Rhodoligotrophos defluvii: one gene and its partner. The protein of the gene in region 1 interacts with the protein of each later gene in a pairwise test. Links are inferred from orthologs where the notes say so. Each region holds a gene or a part of one and is shown on either strand. Other genes may lie near its edges. The genes, in order: lon and rplI.

Evidence for each region.
Region 2: the proteins of lon (region 1) and rplI interact in binary tests that used the Escherichia coli proteins (3 or more experiments, as listed by UniProt). The link is inferred for Rhodoligotrophos defluvii from one-to-one orthologs.

Annotation. Positions count from the first base shown.
Region 1 is NZ_SZZM01000003.1:232,081-241,561, reverse strand. What follows is about bases 777-3,856. They hold lon (endopeptidase La), read left to right. Parts: upstream 777-1,140; coding sequence 1,141-3,573; downstream 3,574-3,856. In the rest of the region: ATP-dependent Clp protease ATP-binding subunit ClpX, read left to right, coding at 1-704; E4P09_RS15415 (MmyB family transcriptional regulator), read right to left, coding at 4,328-5,176; E4P09_RS15410 (putative quinol monooxygenase), read left to right, coding at 5,267-5,647; E4P09_RS15405 (dienelactone hydrolase family protein), read right to left, coding at 5,575-6,303; E4P09_RS15400 (DUF72 domain-containing protein), read left to right, coding at 6,421-7,329; E4P09_RS15395 (ArsC family reductase), read left to right, coding at 7,408-7,758; E4P09_RS15390 (LLM class flavin-dependent oxidoreductase), read right to left, coding at 7,737-8,789; E4P09_RS15385 (alpha/beta fold hydrolase), read right to left, coding at 8,913-9,481.
Region 2 is NZ_SZZM01000010.1:43,558-49,958, reverse strand. Bases 322-3,215 are described here. They hold rplI (50S ribosomal protein L9), read left to right. Parts: upstream 322-1,420; coding sequence 1,421-2,011; downstream 2,012-3,215. Other genes in these bases: E4P09_RS25340 (cyclopropane fatty acid synthase), read left to right, coding at 2,256-3,215; E4P09_RS25350 (DUF2232 domain-containing protein), read left to right, coding at 402-1,382. Outside these bases: rpsR (30S ribosomal protein S18), read left to right, coding at 78-320; more of E4P09_RS25340, read left to right, coding at 3,216-3,512; E4P09_RS25335 (replicative DNA helicase), read left to right, coding at 3,708-5,213; alr (alanine racemase), read left to right, coding at 5,227-6,401.

The DNA of each region.
Region 1 (9,481 bases):
TCAGCCGCAAGTCCGACAACCCGTCCATAACCCGGGACGTGTCGGGGGAGGGCGTGCAGCAGGCGCTGCTCAAGATCATGGAAGGCACGATCGCTTCGGTGCCGCCCCAGGGTGGCCGCAAGCACCCGCAGCAGGAGTTCCTGCAGGTCGACACCACGAACATCCTGTTCATCTGCGGTGGCGCCTTCGCCGGGCTGGAGAAGATCATCTCGGCGCGTGGCCGGGGCACCTCGATCGGCTTCGGTGCCGAGGTGAGGTCGCCCGAGGACCGTCGGACGGGCGAGATCCTGCGGGACGTGGAGCCGGAGGATCTGCTGAAATTCGGGCTGATCCCCGAATTCATCGGCCGGCTTCCGGTGATCGCGACGCTCGAGGACCTCGACGAGGCGGCCCTGATCAAGATCCTTTCGGACCCGAAGAACGCGCTGGTCAAGCAGTACCAGCGGCTGTTCGAGATGGAGGACGTGCGGCTGACCTTCGCCGAGGAGGCGCTGAAGAGTGTCGCCCGCCGCGCCATCGAGCGGAAGACGGGCGCCCGCGGCCTGCGCTCGATCCTCGAAGCCATCCTGCTCGAAACCATGTTCGAGCTGCCGAGCCTCCGGGGCGTCGAGGAGGTGGTGATTTCGAAGGATGTGGTGGAAGGCGAGGCCAAGCCTCTGCTGATCTACAGCGACCGCGCCGAAGAGATGAACAGCTCGGCCTGACAGGCGGGTCTCCCCAAGCACTGCGGCAGCCGGTTCACCGGCTGTCGCGGCGCCCCATCAGCGTTAACCATTGCCTAATTTTTTCTCGGGCGTTGCTCGCGATCATCAGTGAGCGTCAAACCCGGCCCCCACGAAAAGCGGCCAAAAACGAGCCTCAAAGGCCGTCGCGGCCAGGGTGGTCATAAGTCTTGTCAAGACCTTGACGGGGGTACCCCTGCTCGCCACTTAATCGTTGACCACAAAGAGCTGCTCACCCCGCGAATCGTGCCTATGATGATGACGTCATGCTTCGGATCCCGTGCGGATCCAAGTGGGCGAACAGAAGACAGCGCAGCAAGTTATCTGGTGTGTTCTGTTGTCGCGGAGGCCGGTGCCAAATGCCAGTTCGGGTTCGGCACAGGTACGGCACTCTCCAGCAAGGAAGGGCCTATGTCCCATGAGTGAAAACGACATCACAACTTCCCACGGCGCGCAGGAGCGGTTTGCTGTTCTTCCGCTGCGCGACATCGTCGTGTTCCCGCACATGATCGTTCCGCTGTTCGTTGGTCGGGAGAAATCGATCCGCGCCCTGGAAGAGGTGATGCGCGAAGACAAGCGCATCCTTCTGGTTGCCCAGAAGAACGCAACCGACGACGCACCGGCCCCCGATGCCATCTACGAGATCGGCACCATCGCCTCGGTGCTGCAGCTGCTGAAGCTGCCCGACGGCACGGTGAAGGTGCTGGTGGAGGGCGCCGAGCGCGCGCGCATCATCAGCTATACCCCGCGCGAGGATTTTCTCGAGGCGGTGGCGGAGCCGATTGCCGAGCAGGAGGGAGACCCGCGGGAGACCGAGGCGCTCGCCCGTTCCGTCGTCTCGGAATTCGAAGCCTATGTGAAGCTGAACAAGAAGGTGCCGCCGGAGGTCATCTCGACCGTCAGCCAGCTGGATGATTATTCGAAGCTGGCCGATACGGTGGCCGCCCATCTCGCCGTCAAGATTTCCGAGAAGCAGCAGCTGCTCGAGGTCGCATCGGTGAGCGAGCGCCTGGAGCGGGTGTATGGCTTGATGGAGGGCGAGATCTCCGTCCTGCAGGTCGAGAAGCGCATCCGTAGCCGTGTCAAGCGGCAGATGGAGAAGACCCAGCGCGAGTACTACCTGAATGAGCAGATGAAGGCCATTCAGAAGGAACTCGGCGATGGGGACGAGCGCGATGAGCTCGGCGAGATCGAGGAGCGCATCAAGAAGACCAAGCTGTCGAAGGAAGCGCGCGAGAAGGCCGAGTCCGAGCTCAAGAAGCTGCGGCAGATGAGCCCCATGTCCGCCGAGGCGACCGTGGTGCGCAATTATCTCGACTGGCTGCTCGGCATTCCCTGGCAGAATCGGAGCCGTATCAAGAAGGATCTCGGCTATGCCCAGAAGGTGCTCGATAACGATCACTACGGCCTCGACAAGGTCAAGGACCGTATCGTCGAGTATCTGGCCGTGCAGCAGCGCACGAACAAGCTGAAGGGGCCCATTCTGTGCCTCGTCGGTCCGCCCGGCGTTGGCAAGACCTCGCTCGGCCAGTCCATCGCCAAGGCCACGGGCCGCGAATTCGTGCGCCTGTCTTTGGGCGGCGTGCGCGATGAGGCCGAGATCCGTGGGCACCGGCGCACCTATATCGGCTCGATGCCCGGCAAGGTCATCCAGTCAATGCGCAAGGCCAAGAAGTCCAACCCGCTGTTCCTCCTCGACGAGGTGGACAAGATGGGCATGGATTTCCGGGGCGATCCGTCTTCGGCACTGCTTGAGGTGCTCGATCCAGAGCAGAACAAGGCGTTCATGGATCACTACCTGGAGATCGAGTACGATCTGTCCGACGTGATGTTCGTGACGACCGCCAACACGCTCAACATTCCGGGGCCGCTGATGGACCGCATGGAGGTCATCCGCATCGCCGGCTACACGGAAGACGAGAAGCTGGAGATCGCGCGCCGGCACCTGATCCCCAAGATCTTCAAGAGCCACGGGCTTGGCGACAAGGAGCTCGACATCAGCAACGACGCGCTGACCACGGTCATTCGCCGCTACACGCGCGAGGCTGGCGTCCGCAACTTGGAGCGCGAGATCTCGACTATCGCCCGTAAGGCGGTGAAGGAGCTCCTGACCTCGAAGAAGCGGAAGATCAAGGTGACCGCCAAGACGGTCGAGGACTATCTCGGTGTGCCGAAGTACCGGTTCGGTGAGGCGGAACTCGAGGACCAGGTCGGTGTGGTGACGGGTCTTGCCTGGACCGAGGTGGGCGGCGAGCTGCTGACCATCGAGGCGGTGATGATGCCGGGCGAGGGCAAGATGACCGTCACCGGCAACCTGCGCGACGTGATGAAGGAATCGATTTCCGCGGCGAGCTCCTATGTGCGCTCGCGGGCGATCGAGTTCGGCGTCAAGCCGCCGCTGTTCGAGAAGCGTGACATCCACGTGCACGTTCCGGAGGGGGCGACACCCAAGGATGGGCCTTCGGCGGGCACCGCCATGGTGACGGCGATCGTGTCGGTGATCACCGGCATTCCGGTGCGCCGTGATGTGGCCATGACCGGCGAGATCACCCTGCGCGGTCGTGTGCTGCCGATCGGCGGTCTCAAGGAGAAGCTCCTGGCGGCGCTGCGCGGCGGCATCAAGAAGGTGCTGATCCCCGAGGACAACGCCAAGGACCTCGCCGAGATCCCCGAGAACGTGAAGAGCGGGCTCGAGATCGTGCCGGTCAGCCGGATCGAGGATGTGCTGAAGCACACCTTGGTGCGCATGCCCGAGCCGATCGAGTGGGACGAGGAGGCCGCGGCCCTCGAGGAGGCGGCGCGTGCTGCCAACGCGGGCACGGGCAAGCAGGTGGGCGTTCGCGCGCACTGAATTGGGTGACGGGAGGGCGGCCATGTCGCCGCCCCCTCCCGGCATCCGATCGTATCGTCTGATTCGAGTTTTTGGCAGAATTCTGCGGGGCCGGCGGCTTTTTCGCCGGCCCCGCTTGCTTTTTCCCCCTGTAAGTCGCTGATTTTTAAGCCTCCGGCCGGCAAAGGCGCAGAAAACCCTTGCTTTCCGCCGATTTTCGCATGACCTTCCAGCCGCCGCCGGACGTTTGAGCGTCGCCCGGCTGTTACTTCACAGCAAGAGAGGATCTATCAGTGAACAAGAACGAACTGATTGCCCAGGTGGCGAAAGACGCCAATCTGTCGAAGAATGATGCGAGCGAAGCCGTCGAGGCGACCCTGAAGGCCATCATCTCGGCGCTCGGCAAGGGCGATGAAGTCCGGCTTGTCGGCTTCGGCACATTCTCCGTGGCCAGCCGCGCTGCCGCGGAAGGGCGCAACCCGCGCACCGGCGAGACGATCAAGATCCCAGCCTCCAAGGCGCCGAAGTTCAAGGCCGGCAAGGCATTCAAGGACGCCGTGAACTGAGCGGGACGCTCGCGCGGTTTGCGCGAGCACTCGTCGGTCGAGACCGTCGGCCGGGATTCGGCGGCCGGGCGGGAGGGGCAGAGCCCGTCGCAGGAGGGGTGGCCTGCGAGGTTGCGTTTACTCACTCCAATGCGTAGATGTTGCCGGTCGCCATACGGCGACCGGATACGGCCGTCCGGGCGGTTAGCTCAGTTGGTAGAGCGCCTCGTTTACACCGAGGATGTCGGGAGTTCGAGTCTCTCACCGCCCACCAACTCCTCGGCACGGGCTCCCGCCTCGTTACAGGACGCGCGCATGACCGCCTGCCGCGTCGCCTCGTCTGCGGGATAGAACAGCTCCAGCGCGATTTCCGACAGGGTCACGTCAACGGCCGTGCCGAATACGCTCACCGTACTGAAAAAGGCGAGGTCGCCCAGCGAGGTGGCGATGCGCAATGGGATGGCGATTTGTGGCGCTTGCCCGGCCGACGGTGGTCGGGACATTTGACGCCGATACTGCTTCGCCTCCTCTTGGAGCGCGCTCAATGCAGGATCCGCGGTCAGCTCGAATTCGCGGTCGAGCCGCCGCAACAGGTGGTGCGTCCATTCCGCCAGATTGCGGATGCGCGGCGCCAGGCCGCGCGGATGCAGACAAAGCCGCAAGACGTTCACCGGCGGAGCGAGCAGGCTGTCGTCGACGCTGTCGTATAGCTCGGGCACGGCGCCGTTCGATGCGACCACATTCCAGTGGCGGTCGAGGGCGAAGGCCGGGAACGGCCTATGGGCAGCAAGCGTCAGGTCAATGGCGGATCTGACGGCCGCAAGCGTGGGATCCGCAAGCGGCCGATCCGGGAAAATCGGCGCAAGGCCGCAAGCGATCAGCCAGACATTGCGCTCGCGCAGCGGCACGTCCAGCTCCTCTGCCAACCGCAGCACCAAGGCGCGGCTTGGCGAGGCGCGGCCCAGCTCGACGAAGCCGAGATGCCGGGGCGAAACCTCGACCCGGAACGCAAGCTCCATCTGGGTCAAACGGCGGCGCCGGCGCCAGCTGCGCAGATGCTCTCCGAACGTGTTGCTCATGGTGCGGCCTTTCCAAAACTACCTCTCAGGTAGTCGCTCGGCGCGGTCACTTCCCGCAGAGTGGGTGTGCCCCAAACGAGGAGTGAACACATGCCTGTGGTTTATCTCATCACTGCCGATGTCAAGCCGGAGCAGCGCGAGCGATTCTTATCGCTGCTGAACGGTGTCCTCGATGCCATGCGCCACGAGGACACCTTTATCGAAGCGGTGCTGCACGAGGATCCGGGAACACCCAACCGCTTCATGCTGTACGAGGCCTGGCAAAGCCATGAGGACGTCATGACCGTGCAGCTCAATCGCCCCTATCGCAAGCCTTGGCATGATGCGCTGCCCGAACTGCTGGACAGCCCACGCGATATTTCCATTTGGCAACCGCTCCGCGCCGATCTCAAGTCCGGTCAGCCCGGAAACACCTCGTTGAACACGGCCAGCATTTCCGACCAGGAGCGGGCATCGGCGCCGGCGTCATAGCGGGCGAAATCCGGCCGGCCGAGCCGGTCGGCGGCGGGGTTGGTGAAGCTGTGCACCACCCCGCCATAGAGGTGCAGCCGCCAGTCGACGCCGCCTTCCCGCATCTCCTGCTCGAAGGCGGCGCGCTGCTCCGGCGGAATGCCCGGGTCGTCTGCCCCGATGCACACCAGCACTTTGCCCGTGATGTTCCTCGCATCTTGCGGCGCCACAGTCGCGAGCCCGGAATGGAAGCCGACTGCCGCTGCAATGGGCGCGCCGGAGCGGGCGAGCTCCAGCGCCATGGTTCCGCCGAAGCAATAGCCGATCGCCGCGATCCGGGTCGGGTTCACCTCCGCGCGAGCGGTCAGCGCTTGCAGAGCGGCACGGGCCCGCGCCCGGGTGCGGTGCGGGTCGGGCCGCAGCGGCGCAATGGCGGCTCGCGCCTGTTCCAGGTCGTCGAGTGCCTGGCCTTGCCCATGCAGATCGCAGGCGAGCGTGGCATAACCAAGCTCCGCCAGCCGCTGCGCCCGCGACATAGCATGCTCGCCGAGCCCGAAGGCCTCCGGAAACACCAATATGCCCGGGCGCCGGCCGGCCAAGCCGTCATCCCAGTAGAACTGGCTGGCCATGCTCAGTCCGTCGGCCTCGTAGGTCAGCGTCTCGTTGCGCAGTGTCATCCTTCCCCCGCCTTGCTTAGCTGGTGCGGCAGGCTGCCCACCCGTGAACGGCCCGGCGCCGGGAACACCGGTCGGGCGCTGCCCGTTATCCCTGTAAGCTTACGGGAGCGATTGCGCATGGCAAGGTCCGGCACAATCCGCATCGGCATTTCCGGCTGGACCTACGCCGGCTGGCGCGGCGTGTTCTATCCCCGCGGCCTGCCGGCGAGACGCGAGCTGGCTTACGCGGCGGAGCGCTTTCGCTCGATTGAGATCAACGGTACCTTCTACCGCATGCAGCGGCCGGAGAACTTCGCCGAATGGCACGACCAGACGCCGGACGGCTTTGTGTTCGCCGTGAAGGGCCCTCGCTTCATCACGCATATGAAGAAGCTGCGCGATGTGGAGGTGCCGCTTGCCAATTTCTTGGCGTCGGGCCTGCTGCGGCTTAGGGCGAAGCTCGGACCCATCCTGTGGCAGTTCCCACCGCGCATGCGTTTCAACCGTGACATATGGGACGCCTTCCTGGCGCTGCTGCCAAAGGACACCGGGCAGGCGCTGGAGCTCGCACGCCATCACGATCCCAGGGTCGAGGGCCGCAATTGGCTGGCGATAGACGCCAAGCGTCCCATGCGCCATGCGGTTGAGATCCGGCACGAGAGCTTCCGCAGCCCGGAGTTCATCGCTCTCTTGCGGCGGCACGATGTGGCCCTGGTCTGCGCCGATACGGTGGAATGGCCGCTGCTCATGGACCTGACCGCCGATTTCGTCTATTGCCGGCTGCACGGCTCCGAAGTGCTCTATACCAGTGGCTATGAGGACGAAGCGCTCGACCGCTGGGCCGCGCGGGTGGAGGCATGGGCGCAGGGACACGAGCCGTCCGATGCGATCCGGGTGCTACCGCCGACCAAGCCGCGGCGAGCGGGCAGGGACGTGTTCGTCTATTTCGACAATGATGCCAAGGTGAGGGCACCCTTCGATGCCGCGGGCCTCGCCGAACGGGTCGGCAGGGTCGCCTCGGCGCGTGATCTGGTGGAAAGTGCCTGACGGGGATCTGGCCGAGGCGGCCTCCAGGTCCTATGCTCCAGCCCATCTCAGCACACCAGAGCATGCGGGAGCCCGGCCTTGGCGATCACCATCTACGGCATCAAGAACTGCGAGACCATGAAGAAGGCCTTCGCCTGGCTTGACGGCCATGGCGTAAGCTACACCTTCCACGACTATAAGAAGTCCGGCATAGACGCAGCCCGGCTCAAGCGCTGGAGCGACGAAGCAGGCTGGGAGACCCTGGTCAACCGCGCCGGGACCACGTTCCGTAAGCTGCCGGAAGCGGATAAGGCCGACCTCGACCGCGGCAAGGCGATCGCGCTGATGCAGGCGCAACCCTCGGTGATCAAACGGCCGGTGCTCGATCTCGGCGGCGGCCGCATCCTGGTGGGATTCAAGCCGGAGCTCTATGCCGAGGCGCTGGCCTGAAAAGCCGGCATGACCTCGTCGATGAACAGGCGCAGCGACTTTTTCTTGCGTTCATACCCGATGCCGCTGTCGATCCAGATCGAGTATTGGTCATAGCCGAGCGCTTCGTAGGCCTTGAGCCGGGCGATCACCTCATCCGGCTGGCCGATGACCAGCGCCTTGCGGATCGCCTCTGGCTGATATTGCGGCATCGCCGCTCGGTCGGCCTCGCTCAGCGGCTCCAGGAAGCCCTGATGCACCGGCTTCTTGTTCTGAAACCACGCCCCGAACTGGGCATAGAACAGCGACAGGTCCTCAACCAGCCGATCGGTTTCGGCGGCCGTGTCGCTGACAAACGTGTGCATCAGCAGCATGATCTTGGGCCGCGGCAGGTCCGCATGAGCCTCGCAGGCGGCATTGAACCGCTGCATGAGGCTGCGCACCTCCTCGTCACCCGAAGCCAACGGCGTCACCTGCACATTGCAGCCATGGGCCACGGCGAAATCGTGCGAGCTCGGATCGCGCGCCGCCACCCAAATGGGCGGGTGCGGGTGCTGCAGCGGCTTGGGCGAGGAGGTCGTCTTGGGGAAGCTCCAGTAGGGCCCCGCCATCTCGAAATCGCCTTGCCACAACCCGCGCAGGGCAGGGATCATGGCGCGCATCCTTTGGCCGGCCGCGGCCGCGTCCAGCCCGGGGAACAGCCGCTCGTATTCGAAGGAATAGGCACCCCGGGCAATGCCGAGATCGAGCCTCCCGCCCGTGGCCACGTCGGCCATGGCCGCCTCGCCTGCGAGCTTCACCGGATGCCAGAACGGCGCGATCACGGTGCCGGTGCCGAGGCGGATGCGCGAGGTGCGTGCGCCGAGATAGGCAAGGGTGATGAAAGGGTTGGGCGAGATGGTGAATTCCATACCGTGGTGCTCGCCCACCCAGGCGGCAACAAAACCGGCCGCCTCGGCCATCTCCACCAGCTCGACCAGCTCGCGAAACAGCGCGGCGTGGGATTGCGTGGCATCTGAACGCTCCATGTGGACGAAAAGCGAGAACTGCATGGGGCGCGCTCCATCGCTGACGGCCTCTGAGCATGATCCCGGAAAGTGGACACCGGTTTTCGGAAAAGATCATGCTCAAGCAAGTTAGAGCGAGATGGCGGCTTGAAGACAAGTCATCCCGTTCTAAGGTGAAGCAGGCTCCACCACCCGCCGTACTTCGCCGGCAACCGCATTGCCGGCATAGATGCCGAATGTATCCTGTTCCCGTTCGCGCACATAGCGGGCAAGCATGGCCTTGACTGGCCGGCTGGCGATCGGCAGCTCGGCGATATCGTCGAGCGCCACGAGGCGGCCCTGCTTGGGTGCCCCGCGCAGGGTGCCGCGATAGTAGACATGGGCATGGGGCTTGGGCCCAGCCTCATCCCACACGGCGAACAGGAAGCCCAGCTCGGCTTCGATGCCGCGGGCGGCCAGCCGCCCCAAGAGGCTGTCGCGATCGGCAAGGCTGCCGATGCCGCGCCCGGCCGGCAGCACGTATCGTCCGTCTTCCGTTTCGAAGAACAGCACGCGGCCGTCATCCTCGAGAATGGCGCCCACCGTCATGTCGGCGGACGTGTCGGCAAGGGCCTCCTGGCTGAGGCCGAGCGATACGTAAGCGCCCCTGCAATAGCCGAGCGGCTGGCCCAAGGCATGGGCGAAGGCGCGCACCCGCCCGATCAGGATCATGTGGTCGCCCGCCTCGACCTGCTGTT
Region 2 (6,401 bases), on another replicon or contig:
GCGCGCGATGGGGCGCCCCGCGCCCGTGGAGGCCGCGATGGGATGGATGGCGGCCGCAGCCGTGAGGAGGCCCTCTGATGTCCACGCAAGCACAGGCCCGCAGGCCGTTTTTCCGCCGCCGCAAGACCTGCCCGTTCTCGGGCACCAATGCGCCGATCATTGACTACAAGGACGTGCGGCTCCTGCAGCGCTTCGTCTCCGAGCGCGGCAAGATCGTGCCCAGCCGCATCACCGCGGTATCCGCCAAGCGCCAGCGCGAGCTCGCCAAGGCCATCAAGCGTGCCCGCTTCCTGGGCCTTTTGCCTTACGTCATCAAGTAGCTCCGGCGGCGAAAGCCGGAGATTGGGTTGGGGCGGTGTCGAGAAAGCCGCCTCTAACCGCATCAGCGGGACAGCCGGACCATGCAGAGCACGATCCTTGTCGGCATAGGGGCAGGCCTTGCGGCCGCCGCGCTTTATTCCACCGTCATCAGCTATTCGCTGCTGGCGATCGTGCTGCTCTATCTCGCCCCCCTCCCCCTATTCATCGCGGGGCTCGGCTGGGGTGCGGTGACTGCCGGTATCGGCGCCCTCACCGGCACGGCGACCATGGCCTTCGCCGCGGGCTTGCGGCCGGGCCTCCTGTTTCTGCTGAGCGTTGGAATTGCGCCGACGCTGATCAGCTACGTGGCCCTGCTCTCGCGCGATACCACCGAGGCGGTCGACCATGAGGGCGCGCCCGTGGCGGGCGGCCGCGACTATTATCCCGAAGGGCGGCTGGTGCTGTGGACGGCGCTGGTTGCCGGCCTCCTCATCACCGCGACCATCCTGATGCTCGGGCCCGACGCCGAGAGCTTCCGGGCCACCCTGCGCGAGGCCATCAACCGTGTCCTCGCCGCCCAGCCGGCGCCGGGCGGTCCGGCCGGCACGGAAGCGGAACGCGCCGCCTTGGTCGATCTGTTCGTACGGCTGATGCCGCCGGCATCCGGGGTGCTCTGGCTGATCGCCTCCCTCGTCAATCTCTATCTCGCCGCGCGGATCGTGGTCATGTCCGGACGAACCTTGCGGCCATGGGCGCCCTTCAGCGCCCTTGCCTTTCCGCGCAGCGCCGCCTTGGCGCCGCTTGCCGCGCTGATCGCCGCTCTCCTCCCCGGCACCATAGGCCTCATCGGCGAGGTCTTCGTTGCGCTGCTGCTGACCGCCTTTGCCATCGTCGGGCTGGCCACGATCCACAAGCGCACGCTGGGCATGGCTTCGCGCCCGCTGCTGCTCGGCGCGCTTTACGCGACCATCATCGTGTTCAACTGGCTCGTCGTACTTGCCCTCTCCGGCCTGGGCATAGCCCAGACGCTGATGCGGCCGGCTGTTGGTCCAAGCCAGGGCGGACCGCCGACTACAACCTGACCATCTTCAATATTCGGAAAAGAACAGGAGCACCGAACATGCATGTCATTCTTCTCGAACGGGTCGAAAAGCTCGGCGCCATGGGCGATGTCGTAAAGGTCCGCGACGGCTATGCGCGCAACTATCTCCTGCCGAAAGGCAAGGCGCTGCGCGCCAGCGAGGAGAACAAGAAGCGCTTCGAGGCCCAACGCGAGACGCTGGAGCAGCGCAATGCGGAGCGGAAGTCGAAGGCCGAGCAGCAGGCGGCCTCGATCGACGGCAAGACCTTCGTGGTGATTCGCCAGGCGGGCGAATCGGGCCAGCTTTATGGATCGGTCAGCACCCGCGACATCGCCGAGGTGATCACCGCCGAGACCGGCACCGAGGTGGTGCGCAACCAGGTGGTGCTCGATCACCCCATCAAGACGATCGGCATGACCCAGGTGCGCATCGCGCTGCACCCGGAAGTGCCGGTCACGGTCACCCTGAATGTCGCCCGTTCGGCGGACGAGGCGGACGCCCAGGCCCGCGGCGAAAATCTCGCGATTCCGGTGGACGAGCGGCTTGCGGCCATGGAAGCGGCCGGCTTTGACGAGATCGAGGCGGCAACCGAGGAGATGGAAGCGGCCGCCACCCCCGAGCGCGAATGAGACCATGCCCCGCGCCCGCCCTTGGGCGCGGGGATCAGCACCGGAACGAAGCTTCTCACTCCGGCAGGAAGAGGTGAAAATTTACAGATCTCCGCTATCGTCCTGGCAGGTCTGAGATTTGAGCATGTCGCCCTGGTTGCCGTTGCGAAACCGACATGATTAAATTGCTAGCGGGGTTGAACTTCGTTGCTCCGGCGGCTGGCGTGAATGTGACGGCACACAGGCGCTGGAGAAGGAGCTTCCGGTGCTGTCGGTCCTCAATCATGTGCTGGATTTCATCGTCCGTGCTGGCACGCTCGTTCTGATCGACGCCAAGGGGCGCTCTCACCGTTTCGGCGACGATACCGGAGAGCCGGTGGTGGTGCGCATCACCGACCCATCCGTATACCGTAAGCTTTCCCTGAACCCCGAGCTTCGCCTCGGCGAGGTGTACATGGATGGCACCTTCCGCATGGAGCAGGGCGACATCTATGACTTCCTCGCGCTGGTCTTCGCCAATCTGGAAAAGCGACGGTATCCGCAATGGCTGAACCTCTGGGGTCAGCTGCGCTACCGCTTGCGGCGCTTCCACCAGCACAATCCGATCGGGCGCGCCCAGCGCCACATCGCCCACCACTATGACCTGAACGGCACGCTCTACGATCTCTTCCTCGATCGCGACCGGCAATATTCCTGCGCTTATTTCGACCAGCCGACCAGCAGCCTCGAGGAGGCGCAGCTGTCGAAGAAGCGGCATCTGGCCGCCAAGCTTTACCTCAAGCCCGGCCAGCGGGTGCTCGACATCGGCTCCGGCTGGGGTGGCCTCGGCCTCTACCTCGCCGAGATCGCCGAGGTGGAGGTGACGGGCGTCACCCTGTCGGAAGAGCAGTTCAAGCTGTCGAACGAGCGTGCCGCGAGCCGCGGCCTGTCGAACCGCGTCCGCTTCCTGCTGCAGGACTATCGCAGCTTGACCGGCAGGTTCGACCGCATCGTTTCCGTCGGCATGTTTGAGCATGTCGGTGTCGGCCATTATACGGAATTCTTCGAGACCGTGCGCGAGCTGCTCACCGAGGACGGCGTGGCGGTGCTGCATTCGATCAACCGCTCCGACGGTCCCGGTGCCACCAATCCGTGGATCGCCAAATACATCTTCCCGGGCGGCGCCATACCCGCTCTGTCCGAAGTCGTTCCCGTCATCGAGCGCACCGGCCTCTACGTCACCGATATCGAGATCCTGCGGCTCCACTACGCGGAGACCCTGCGGGAGTGGCGCCGCCGCTTCCTGGCGAGCTGGGACCGCGCCAAGGCGCTCTATGACGAGCGGTTCTGCCGCATGTGGGAATTCTATCTGGCCGCCTCCGAGACGGCCTTCCGCTTTCAGGGCATGAACAATTTCCAGATCCAGTTCACCAAGAGCCAGCACAGCCTGCCCATGACTCGCGACTACATGATCGAGGAGGAACGGCGGCTGCGGCGTCGCGAGATCGATGGACGTCACTTGGTCTCCGTCCCGGCCGAGTGAAGTGCCGTGCCAAAGCGATCACCGCCTGGCGCGGCTGCGCCAATCATGTCACGCTCTCTGAAAAAGTAAGCGGCTTTGCGAATCGTCGGGCGTTGTGACCCGCGGGTCACCCGCTTCTGTGGATAGTGCGCACAGGCGGGGCGAGGTCTCAATCTGATGCTCCGCAAGCCCTCTCCCTTACGGTAACTAGGCTAAATGGAACGCGCCCAGACCTATTCGAGCATCGATCCGCATCCGGCCGGCAACGAACTGGCATACCGGTCGCTCCCTCACAACATCGAGGCTGAGCAGGCCCTGCTCGGGGCGATCCTGGTCAACAACGAGGCCTGCGAGCGGGTGGCGGATTTTCTCAAGCCCGAGCACTTCTTCGAGCCTGTCCACGCTCGCATTTACGAGGCGATTTTCCGCCTGGTGCGCGCGGGCAAGCTTGCCTCGCCCGTCACCCTCAAGACCTTTTTTGATCGCGACCAGTCCTTGGCCGAGATCGGTGGGCCGGCTTACCTCGCCAGGCTCGCGGCATCGGCCACCACGATCATCAATGCGCAGGAATACGGGCGCACCATCTATGATCTGGCCGTCAGGCGGCGCTTGATCGAGATCGGCACCGATGTGGTGAACGCATCCTATGACGCCCCTGTCGACATCGGCCCGCGAGAGCTCATCGAGGAAGCGGAACAGGGCTTGTACGAGCTGGCGGAAACGGGGCGCTACGGCAAGGGTTTCCGCGGCTTTGGCGAAGCCTTGACCGAGGCCATCGATATGGCGGCGGCAGCTTACGAGCGCGACGGTGGTCTCTCCGGCATTTCCTGCGGCCTCACCGACATCGACGCCAAGATGGGCGGCCTGCAGCGATCGGATCTCGTCGTGCTGGCTGGGCGGCCGGCCATGGGCAAGACCGCGCTCGCCACCAACATCGCCTATAACGTCGCCCGCGCCTACCGCTCGGAGCGGGTGGCGGACGGGACCGAAAGGGTGCTGGAAGGCGGCGTCGTGGCCTTCTTCTCCCTGGAAATGTCGGCCGAGCAGCTCGCCACCCGTATTCTGTCCGAGCAGGCCGAGATCCCATCCGAGCGCATCCGCCGCGGCAAGATCACCGAGGAGGAATTCCGCAGGCTGACGGCGGTCAGCCAGGAGATGCAGACCCTGCCTTTGTATATCGACGACACCGGCGGCCTCACCATCGCCCAGCTCGCGGCCCGGGCGCGCCGGCTCAAGCGGCAGCGCGGCTTGGGCCTCGTCGTTGTGGATTATCTTCAGCTGCTTGCCGGTTCCTCGCGGCGTTCGGCCGAAGGGCGGGTGCAGGAAATAACCGAGATCACGACCGGCCTTAAGGCCTTGGCCAAGGAACTGGATGTGCCGGTGCTCGCACTCTCGCAGCTCTCACGCCAAGTCGAGCAGCGGGATGACAAGCGGCCTCAGCTTGCAGATTTGCGCGAATCAGGCTCGATTGAGCAGGACGCTGACGTTGTCATGTTCGTTTATCGTGAGGAATATTATCTCCAACGCAAGGAACCGAAGCCGAATACTCCGGAACATTTCGAATGGCAGGACGCCATGAACAAGGTGACCGGTCTTGCCGAGGTCATCATTGGAAAGCAGAGGCACGGCCCCACCGGCACAATTCAGCTGTATTTCGACGCAAGCCTGACAAAATTTCAAAATCATATCGCGAATGAATATCTCCCAGAACGATTTGAGTGATCCAACTGCGCTGATGAGTGACACCGAGCACCTTCAAGAGAATCCGTCGCCGGACGCGGATGAGCCGTCCTCCGAGCTTGCCGGAGGCACGCTGATGATCGATCTGCGTGCTATCCAGGCGAATTATCGCTATCTCGCCGGCCGGGTCGGCCAGACGGAGTGCGGCGCCGCGGTGAAGGCAGATGCCTACGGGCTCGGCATGATTCCGGTGAGCCAGGCCTTGTGGGCTGCGGGCTGCCGCACCTTCTTCGTGGCTCTGCCTTGCGAAGGCGCCAAGCTGCGGCAGACCTTGCCGGAAGCGACCATTTACCTCCTCGGTGGCCTGTTGCCGGGTAGCGCCGGCTATCTCGCCCAGCATAACCTGCAGCCGATCCTTTCTTCCATCGAGGAGATCGGCGAGTGGGCGCAGTTCTGCCGCGATCAGGACAGGCGGCTGCCCGCCGGCATCCACGTGGACACCGGCATCAACCGGCTCGGCCTCACCAGTGCCCAGGTCGAGTGCCTGGCCGCGAGCCACAAGGATCTCGGCGCGTTCCGGATCACCTTGATCATCAGCCATCTCGCCTGCGCCGATACGCCGAACGCGCCCATGAACCGTGAGCAACTGGCCACGTTCGACCGGCTGCGCGCCATGCTGCCGCATGCACGCGCCAGCATTGCCAACTCCGCCGGCACCCTCAACGTGCCCGATTTCCACTATGATCTCGTCCGGCCGGGCATCGCGCTCTATGGGGGCAAGCCTTTGGCCGATCGCGCCAATCCCATGAAGCAGGTGGTTAGCCTCTATGGCACCGTGCTCAGCGTGCGTGAGGTCAAGGCGGGCGAAAGCGTGGGATACAGTGCCACCTGGCGCTCCGAGCGCAACGCGCAGATCGCCATCATCAGCGTGGGCTATGCGGACGGTTTCTTCCGCTGCCTCAGTGGTTCGAGCCGGTCCGAACGTGCCCATATCTTCATCGGCGGCCAGTTTGCCCCCGTGGTGGGCCGCGTCTCCATGGACATGATCACGGTCGACGTCACTGACGTTCCGCCCGATTTCGCCCGCAGAGGCGGTCGCGCCGAGCTGATCGGCCCTCATATCACCATCGACGATCTTGCCCGCTGGGCCGAGACCATCCCCTATGAGGTCTTGACCGCCTTGGGCCCGCGATACTGCCGGCTCTATTCGCCATACGATCAGCGCCAGGA